One region of the Bradyrhizobium sp. ISRA464 genome, then DNA from elsewhere that is predicted to be linked to it. Evidence: predicted binding sites of a transcription regulator. Region 1 holds the regulator's gene; the other holds the start of a gene.

Region 1 (4,209 bases):
CGCCGCGTTCCACTTCCACCGCGTCACGCCCTACGGGCTGCTCGCCAATCTCGCGGCGATGCCGGTGGTGTCGGCGGTGGTGATGCCGGCGGGCCTGCTGGGGCTCGCCGCGATGCCGTTCGGGTTCGACGGCGTGTTCTGGGCGATCATGGGCGTTGGCATCGACTGGATGATCGTGGTGACGCAATGGGTCGCCGCCCCGCCGGGCGCGGTCGGGCGCATGGCGGCGTTCGGCACCGGGCCGCTGATCGTGGCGAGCGCCGGCCTCGTCCTGCTCGGGTTGTTGCGCACGCCGTTGCGCTGGTCGGGCGCGGCGCTGCTTGCGGTGGCGCTGATCTGGGCGGTGCGGGTGCCGCAGTCGGACGTGCTGGTCGCGGCCGACGGCCGCAATGTGGCGGTCCGCGGCGGCGACGGGCGGCTGCATCTGATGCGGAGCGGCAAGGACGCCTTCCTGATCAAGGAGTGGCTGGCGGCGGACGCCGACGCGCGGACGGCGGCCGACGCCTCGCTCGCGGACGGCGTCTCCTGCGACGAGAACGGCTGCGTGACCCAGGGCGCGGGCGGCATGCTCGTTTCGCTGGCGATGCGGCCCGCGGCGCTGGCCGACGATTGCGAGCGTGCGGCGCTGATCGTGACGGCACGGCCGGCGCCGCAGGGCTGCGCGGCCTCGGTGATCGATGCCGAACGGCTGCGGCGGCGCCACGGCGCGCTGGTGCTGCGCCGCACCCGCGATGGCTTTGCCGTCGATGCGGTCAGGCCCGGCGGGATCGACCGGCCATGGACGCCGGCGGTTCCCGGCGACACCGAGAGCGAGACCGCGCTGCGCCTGCCCGGCCGCGCGCCGCGCCCGGCGGTGGATGCGACCCCGGCGGAGGCCGATCTGCAGGGCGACGATTAGTGCTGATCGGGGAGGGGATGGGTCGGCAGGTCAAAGGCGCCGAGGTGATACTCGTCCGAGTCAGGATCGGCGTCGGGCTTCTTGACTAGGGTAAACGTCGCTTCGGGGAATTGCTGCCAGACCTTCAGGTCGTCAGCCGTCACGGTCAGCCAGCCGAACCGGAACATGTAGCGGCCCGGCTCCGTGACGCGTCCAGCCTTTTGCCATGTGACCTTGTCGACCACCGAGCACGTCCTTGTCCGTGAGCGATGATGCGCCAAGGCGCCGTCCGACGCAAATCCCCAGACGCGCCCCGGAACCCGAAGTCCGGGGTCGCTCGAAATCGGTTAGGTCACATGCCGCAGGTCCAAACTCATCCTGCGGCCATGATGCGCTCAACCCAAAAACAGCGACGCGAATGCAGAGGGCCGCCGCTCGACCACCTTCGGCTTCTCGACGACAGGCGGGTGAAGAGCGGGTAGCTGCAGTACGGTGACGTGCTGTCCTTCGACGAGCTGGGTCACCAGCACATGGCTGCCGTCGGGGAATTCGACCGCATCATGATGGCGATCGGGAACGTCGGGCTCGACTTCGTTGAACACGCCGACGCGGAAGCCGATCGTCTTGGTCCAGATCCAGCGGCTGTCGTAGCGCACGTTCTCGACGAACGCGAGCTCGGTGCCGGGAAGCATGCAGACCGCGACATTTGGATCGCTCTCCGAAGCAAAGCCGCGGGTTGACGTGCCGCGGAATGTCGTGGTGATCAGCGTCTCTCCGACAACGGCGGGGCGCGATGCCACGGCGTGCAGACTATAGTCACACATCGGATGGCTCCTCATTTCGAGATAGCGACCCGTGCCTCTCCTGAGGCGCAGGCCTCTACCAGAGTGGACGACAGCAAACGAGGTTCTTCCCGTTTCTGGGCGATTGTACGACTGGCTGCGGAAGGCTCCGATCACAAACGCGCTACAGCGTTCCGGTGGTATCGGGACGCGCCGGAGGCCCTCGCGCAGCGCAGTCTATAGGCAACGGCGTTGCGCGTCGCTCGTTCCCTCACAACATGTGTTCAACTGCACGAAGGCACGCCGCGCTGCACGCGGTCGCGGCTGGACATGCGACGCGGTCAGTATTTGCGATAGAGCCCGATCAGCTTGCCCTGGATCCGTACGCGGTTTGGCGGCAGGATGCGCACTTCATAGGCGGTATTGGCAGGCTCGAGCGCGATCGACGCGCCGCGGCGGCGGAAGCGCTTCAGCGTCGCTTCCTCCTCGTCGATCAGCGCCACCACGATGTCGCCGGTGTTGGCGGTGTCGTTGCGCTGGATCAGCGCCATGTCGCCGTCGAGGATGCCGGCGTCGACCATGGAGTCGCCGCGCACCTCCAGCGCATAATGTTCGCCGGCGCCGAGCATGTCCGGCGGCACGCTGATGGTGTGGCTGCGGGTCTGCAGCGCCTCGATCGGCGTACCGGCCGCGATCCGGCCCATGACAGGGACGGCGACCGGCCGGTTGCCGTCATCCTCGGCGATCTGCGGCGTGCTGGAGCGCTTGCCGAGCGTGCCCTCGATAACACTGGGGGTGAAGCCGCGGCGGCCGTTGCCGCCGCCGGCCGAGAGTTCGGGAAGCTTGATCACCTCGATGGCGCGGGCGCGGTTCGGCAGGCGGCGGATGAAGCCGCGCTCCTCCAGTGCTGTAATGAGGCGGTGGATACCGGACTTCGAGCGCAGGTCGAGCGCATCCTTCATCTCGTCGAAAGAGGGCGGGACGCCGGCCTCCTTCAGACGTTCATTGATGAAACGCAGAAGTTCGTACTGTTTGCGCGTGAGCATCTCGAGTATTCCCCCGGTTGATAGCGTCGTTCGATTCCGAGACCTTCAGGGAGCCTGACCTCGGGAGCGCGAGACTTGCGACACTCCTCAGTGCGCTCCCATTTGTAGACACCAGTACTCGAAACAAATCATGAACGGACACTATATGTTCGATATGTGTTCCGCAACCACTTAATTTCCGGTGAACGCAGCCGCTCGCGCCTGATCGGTGCGGTCGCAAAGCCTCACTCAGGCAGTGTCAGGATCTCGCACGCCTCGCCTTTGACGGCCGCCGGCGCGAACGGCGGACGGATCACAAGTGCCCGTGCCGCAGCAAGATTCCCCAACAGCGAGCTGTCCTGCTGGGTGACGGGTGTCGCGATCAGCTTGCCGTCGTCGCGCTCTTCGAGCCGCGCACGGAGATAGTCCTCGCGCTGATCGTTGGCGGCGAGGTCACGGCCAAGCAGGGCGCTGTCGCGGACATGATGAATCACTTTTCGGCCGCTCAGGGCGCGAATCAACGGCACCAGAAACAGGAAGGCGCAGACATAGGACGACACCGGATTTCCGGGCAGGCCGATCACCCGCATTGTTCCCAGCCGGCCATGCATCATCGGCTTGCCCGGCCGCATCGCGATCCGCCAGAACGCCATCCGGACGCCCTCCGCCTCCAGCGACTGCTTGACGAGATCATGATCGCCGACCGAGGCGCCGCCGGTGGTGATCAGGATGTCGGCGTCCGCCTCCCGCGCCTGGCGGATGCCGGCCGTGGTGGCCGCCACCGTATCGGCGGCGATGCCGAGGTCGACGGTCTCCGCGCCCTCCGCGCGGGCCAGGGCCCGCAGCGCGTAGCCGTTGGAATAGACAATCTGGCCGGGGCCGGGGCGGGAGCCCGGCATCACCAGCTCGTCGCCGGTCGCCAGCACCGCGACCTTCGGACGGCGGCGCACGGCGAGTTCCGGATAGTTCATGGCCGCGGCGAGCGAGAGCGCGCGGTCGGAGAGGCGGCTGCCGGCCGCAAGCAGCACGTCGCCCGCGTGGAAGTCGACGCCAGCGGAGCGGATGTGCCGTCCCTTCGCGGCGGCCTCGGTGATCGTGATGTGGTCGCCGTCAGCCTTGGTGTCTTCCTGGATAATGACGGCGTCCGCGCCGTCAGGGATCACGCCGCCGGTGAAGATCCGCACCGCTTCGCCCGCGCCGACCGTCCGCTCGAACGGGCGGCCGGCGGCGACTTCGCCAATCACCTTCAGCCTGGCCGACAGGTCGGACGCATCGGCCGCGCGCACCGCATAGCCGTCCATCGCCGACATGGCCTGCGGCGGCTGCGTGCGCCGCGCCGCGACGTCGCGCGCCAGCGTGCGGTGGTAGGCGGCATCGAGCGCGACCGTCTCCTCCGGCAGCGGTTCGGCGCCGGCGAGAATGGCTGACAGGGCATCGGCAACCGGCATCAGGGCCACGGGCAGGGCTCCTCAAATCCCAAGGTCTTCATATTCCAAGTGCGGTGAGTGCCCTTGCCACGTCATCC
Region 2 (4,209 bases), 110 kb from region 1:
CGCGCCTTGGCCTCGGGCAGGCCGGCGAACCATTCGCGGATCGGCGTGAAGGCGCCGGTATAGGTCGCGGGGTTGGAGCGCGGCGTGCGGCCGATCGGCGACTGGTCGATGTCGATGATCTTGTCGATATGCTCCAGCCCCTCGATGCGGTCGTGCGGGGCGGCGCCTTCGCTCGCATTGTTGAGCTTGCGGGCGATGGCGCGGTAGAGCGTGTCGATCAGCAGCGTCGACTTGCCGCCGCCGGAGACGCCGGTGACGCAGGTGAACAGGCCGAGCGGGATCTCGGCCGAGACGTTCTTCAGATTGTTGCCGCGGGCGTTGACGACCTTGATGGTGCGCCGGTGGTTCGGCGGCCGCCGATCCGGCACGGGCACCGAGAGTTCGCCGGTGAGATACTTGCCGGTCAGCGACTTCGGATTGCGCATGATCTGGTCGGGCGTGCCTTGCGCCACGATATGGCCGCCGTGCATGCCGGCGCCGGGGCCGATGTCGAGCACGTAATCGGCGAGGCGGATCGCGTCCTCGTCATGCTCGACCACGACCACGGTGTTGCCGAGGTCGCGGAGTCGCTTGAGGGTGTCGAGCAGGCGGGCGTTGTCGCGCTGATGCAGGCCGATCGACGGCTCGTCGAGCACGTAGAGCACGCCGGTCAGTCCCGAGCCGATCTGCGACGCCAGCCGGATGCGCTGGCTCTCGCCGCCGGACAGCGTGCCGGAGGAGCGCGACAGCGTCAGGTAGTTCAGGCCGACGTCGAGCAGGAAGGTCAGGCGCTCGCGGATCTCCTTCAGGATGCGCGCGGCGATCTCGTTCTGCTGCGCGTTCAGCGCCTCCGGCACCGTCTCGAACCATTCGCCGGCGCGCTTGACCGAGAGGTCGGCGATCTCGCCGATATGCTTGCCGCCGATCTTGACGCACAGCGCCTCGGGCTTCAGCCGGTAGCCGTGGCAGCCCGCGCAGGGGATGTCGGAGAAGTATTTGCCGAGTTCCTCGCGCGCCCACTCGCTCTCGGTCTCGCGGTAGCGGCGGTTGATGTTGGTGACCACGCCCTCGAACGGCTTCTTGGTGTCGTAGGAGCGGACGCCATCCTCGTAGGAGAACTTGATCTCGTCGTCGCCGGAGCCGTGCAGCAGCGCGGCCTGCACCTTCTTCGGCAGGTCCTTCCACTTGGTGTCGAGCGTGAACTTGTAGTGCTTGCCGAGCGCGGTCAGCGTCTGGATGTAATAGGGCGAGGACGACTTCGCCCAGGGCGCGATCGCGCCCTTGCGCAAGGTCAGCTCCTTGTCGGGGATCACGAGATCCTCGTCGACATGCTGCTCGACGCCGAGGCCGCCGCAGGCGGGGCAGGCGCCATAGGGGTTGTTGAACGAGAACAGCCTCGGCTCGATCTCGGGGATCGTGAAGCCGGAGACGGGGCAGGCGAACTTCTCCGAGAACAGGATGCGCTCGGGGCCGCTCTTGTCGTGGATCTTGGCGGTCTTCTTCTTGTCCTCGGTCGCGCTAGCTGCCGGTGCGTCGGCATATTCGATCACGGCCAGTCCGTCGGCGAGCTTCAGCGCGGTCTCGAAACTTTCCGCGAGGCGCTGGGCGAGGTCTGGGCGCACCACGATGCGGTCGACCACGACGTCGATGTCGTGCGGGAATTTCTTGTCGAGCGCGGGCGCGTCCGCGAGCTCGTAGAAGGTGCCGTCGATCTTGACGCGCTGAAAACCCTTCTTCAGGTACTCGGCGAGCTCCTTCTTGTATTCGCCCTTGCGGCCGCGCACGACCGGCGCGAGCAGATAGAGCCGGGTGCCTTCGGGTAGCGCCAGCACTCGGTCTACCATCTGCGAGACGATCTGGCTCTCGATCGGCAGGCCGGTGGCCGGCGAATACGGCACGCCGACGCGCGCCCACAGCAGGCGCATGTAGTCATAGATCTCGGTGACGGTGCCGACCGTCGAACGCGGGTTCTTCGACGTCGTCTTCTGCTCGATCGAGATCGCCGGCGACAGGCCGTCGATCTGGTCGACGTCGGGCTTCTGCATCATCTCCAGGAACTGGCGCGCATAGGCCGACAGCGACTCGACATAGCGGCGCTGGCCCTCGGCATAGATGGTGTCGAATGCGAGCGAGGATTTGCCCGAACCGGACAGGCCCGTGAACACCACGAGCTTGTCGCGCGGAATCTCGACGTCGATGTTCTTCAGGTTGTGTTCGCGCGCGCCGCGGATCGTGATGGCGCGCGACGAGGAGCCCGCGGTCTGTTGGCGCTTCGACTTCAGCACTTCATCCATTGCGGCAATTCCGGGCGCCTGATGCTGCGCCTTTTGGGCGCGCGTCACCGGTGATGCCGGGACCTTGCGCCGATGGCTGTGTGAAGACTGGAACGTAGGAAGAACGGCAGCGGATTTCCAGTGCCGTGTTGGGTCCATCAACGGATAGTTTGCCGGATGGCAGCAGCCGTCAGCAGCACGGTCCTGCCACAGCAAAAAGGCCGGCGCGAGGCCGGCCTTTCGTCACCACGGTCGTGAAGGTCACGACAGGGTCGTGAAGTTCGATCAGTAGCGCGCGACGATCGGGCCGCCGAAGTGATAGTTCACACCGACCTGGACGCTGTGCAGGTTGAGATCGCCGGAGGGAACGCCAAAATAGTTCTCGCTGCCGAGGCTGCGATAGAGGTATTCGCCCTTGACCGACCACTGCGGAGCGAAGAACGCCTCGATGCCCGCACCGACGGTCCAGCCGGAATGGAAGTGGCTCTCCGAGACCGTCACGCCGAGCGCGGTGGCGCTGATCTTGTTGTCGACCCAGGCGTAGCCGCCGGTGCCGTAGAACAGCACCTTGTCGACCGCGAAGCCGATGCGGCCGCGCACGGTGCCGAGCGAGTCGATGCGGCTCTTGGTGGTGATCCCGAGCGCCGTGACCGAGGCGTCGACGTCAGCCCAGCCGCCGTCAGCTTCGAGGCCGTAGACGATGTTGCCGGCCTGCCAGTTGTAGCCGATGGTGCCGCCGGCGAAGCCGCCGCTCATCTTCGGGGAAGCGTCGGTGTTCTCGCTCGCATAGCCGCCGAAGCCGCCGATGTAGAAGCCGGTCCAGTTGTAGATCGCGGCGGGCGGCGGAGCCTTGACGTAGGGCGCACGCGCCGCCATGTCCGCGGCCGAGGCCGGAGCAAACGCACTCAAAACAAGCAAGCCGGCCGACGCCAGCAAAACGGTCTTCATTTTCAAAATCCCAGTCCCATTCTTCTTGTTGTCCCTTCAAGCCCTCGAAGGGAGCGTCACGGCAGTGTTGCGTGACGTTGGCGCGCTTCTACACGGATAAGCTGGGACGTGTGTCTCCGGAAAACAACAATGCACGGGAAACGTGCAGCCCAGAACGCCGGCTGGGCACAGGCGTGTGCTCTCCGGGCAACAAAAAGGCCGGCGCGAGGCCGGCCTTTTCGCTGAATAGCATCAACTCCTACGATCAGTAGCGCGCGACGACCGGGCCACCGAACTTGTAGTTCAAACGGACGGTGACGAGATCGACGTCCTGACGGATGCGATCGCTGCCGACGATGACGCCGGTCGCCGGCGAGGTGAAGTTGAGGGTGCGATCTTGCATGAACAGGTGATCGTACTCGACGCCGGCCGTCCAGTTCGGCGCGAAGCCAAATTCGAGGCCCACGCCAACCGTGCCGCCCCAGCGGGTGTCGTCACCGCTGCTCGCAAACAGCGCGCCGGTGAGATCGTTGATGCGGTATTTGTTCGAGGTCACGGCGGCGCCGCCCTTCAGGTAGAGCAGGACGTTGTTGGCGGCGTAACCGATCTGACCGGTGAACAGGCCGAACGCATCGATCTTCGAGGTGTTGACGAAGCCGGGGAACAGCAGGCTGGTGTTGCTGCCCTTCAGGTCGGCCCAGTCGCCCTGTGCCTCAAGGCCGAACACCCAGGTGCCGGCCTGCCAGCGATAGCCGATCTGGCCACCGGCCACGCCGCCGGTCGCATCATGACTGCCTTCCGCGCCGACCAGGAACGGCGGGACCGAGTCCCAACTGTTGCGGCTCGAACCCCAACCGCCGTTGGCACCAATATAGAAACCGCTCCAGTCGTACACCGCGGCAACCATCGGCGGCGGCGCCTTGGTGTAAGGACGCGCGGCCAGGTCGGCTGCCGACGCGGAGGTAATGCCGAGAGCGGCGATGCTGACCGTTGCGACCAGGAACTTCTTCATGGGATCCCCCTTCCTGAG

What was found. The regulator LexA, encoded in region 1, represses DNA repair genes until DNA is damaged. The targets are predictions, from matches to a motif close to TGTTCNNNNTGTGTTCNG.
Region 2: the regulator LexA is predicted to act here: its motif matches at 2,362-2,379, upstream of uvrA (excinuclease ABC subunit UvrA).

Annotation. Positions count from the first base shown of each region.
Region 1 is NZ_CP094526.1:3,951,535-3,955,743, forward strand. Features, by position in the region: gene MTX19_RS18585 (ComEC/Rec2 family competence protein) at 1-898, shown strand, start outside; gene MTX19_RS18590 (hypothetical protein) at 895-1,122, opposite strand; gene MTX19_RS18595 (hypothetical protein) at 1,273-1,701, opposite strand; gene lexA (transcriptional repressor LexA) at 2,001-2,705, opposite strand; gene glp (gephyrin-like molybdotransferase Glp) at 2,930-4,141, opposite strand; gene MTX19_RS18610 (HAD family phosphatase) at 4,170-4,209, opposite strand, start outside.
Region 2 is NZ_CP094526.1:4,061,526-4,065,734, forward strand. Features, by position in the region: gene uvrA (excinuclease ABC subunit UvrA) at 1-2,273, opposite strand, end outside; gene MTX19_RS19135 (outer membrane protein) at 2,538-3,200, opposite strand; gene MTX19_RS19140 (outer membrane beta-barrel protein) at 3,445-4,191, opposite strand.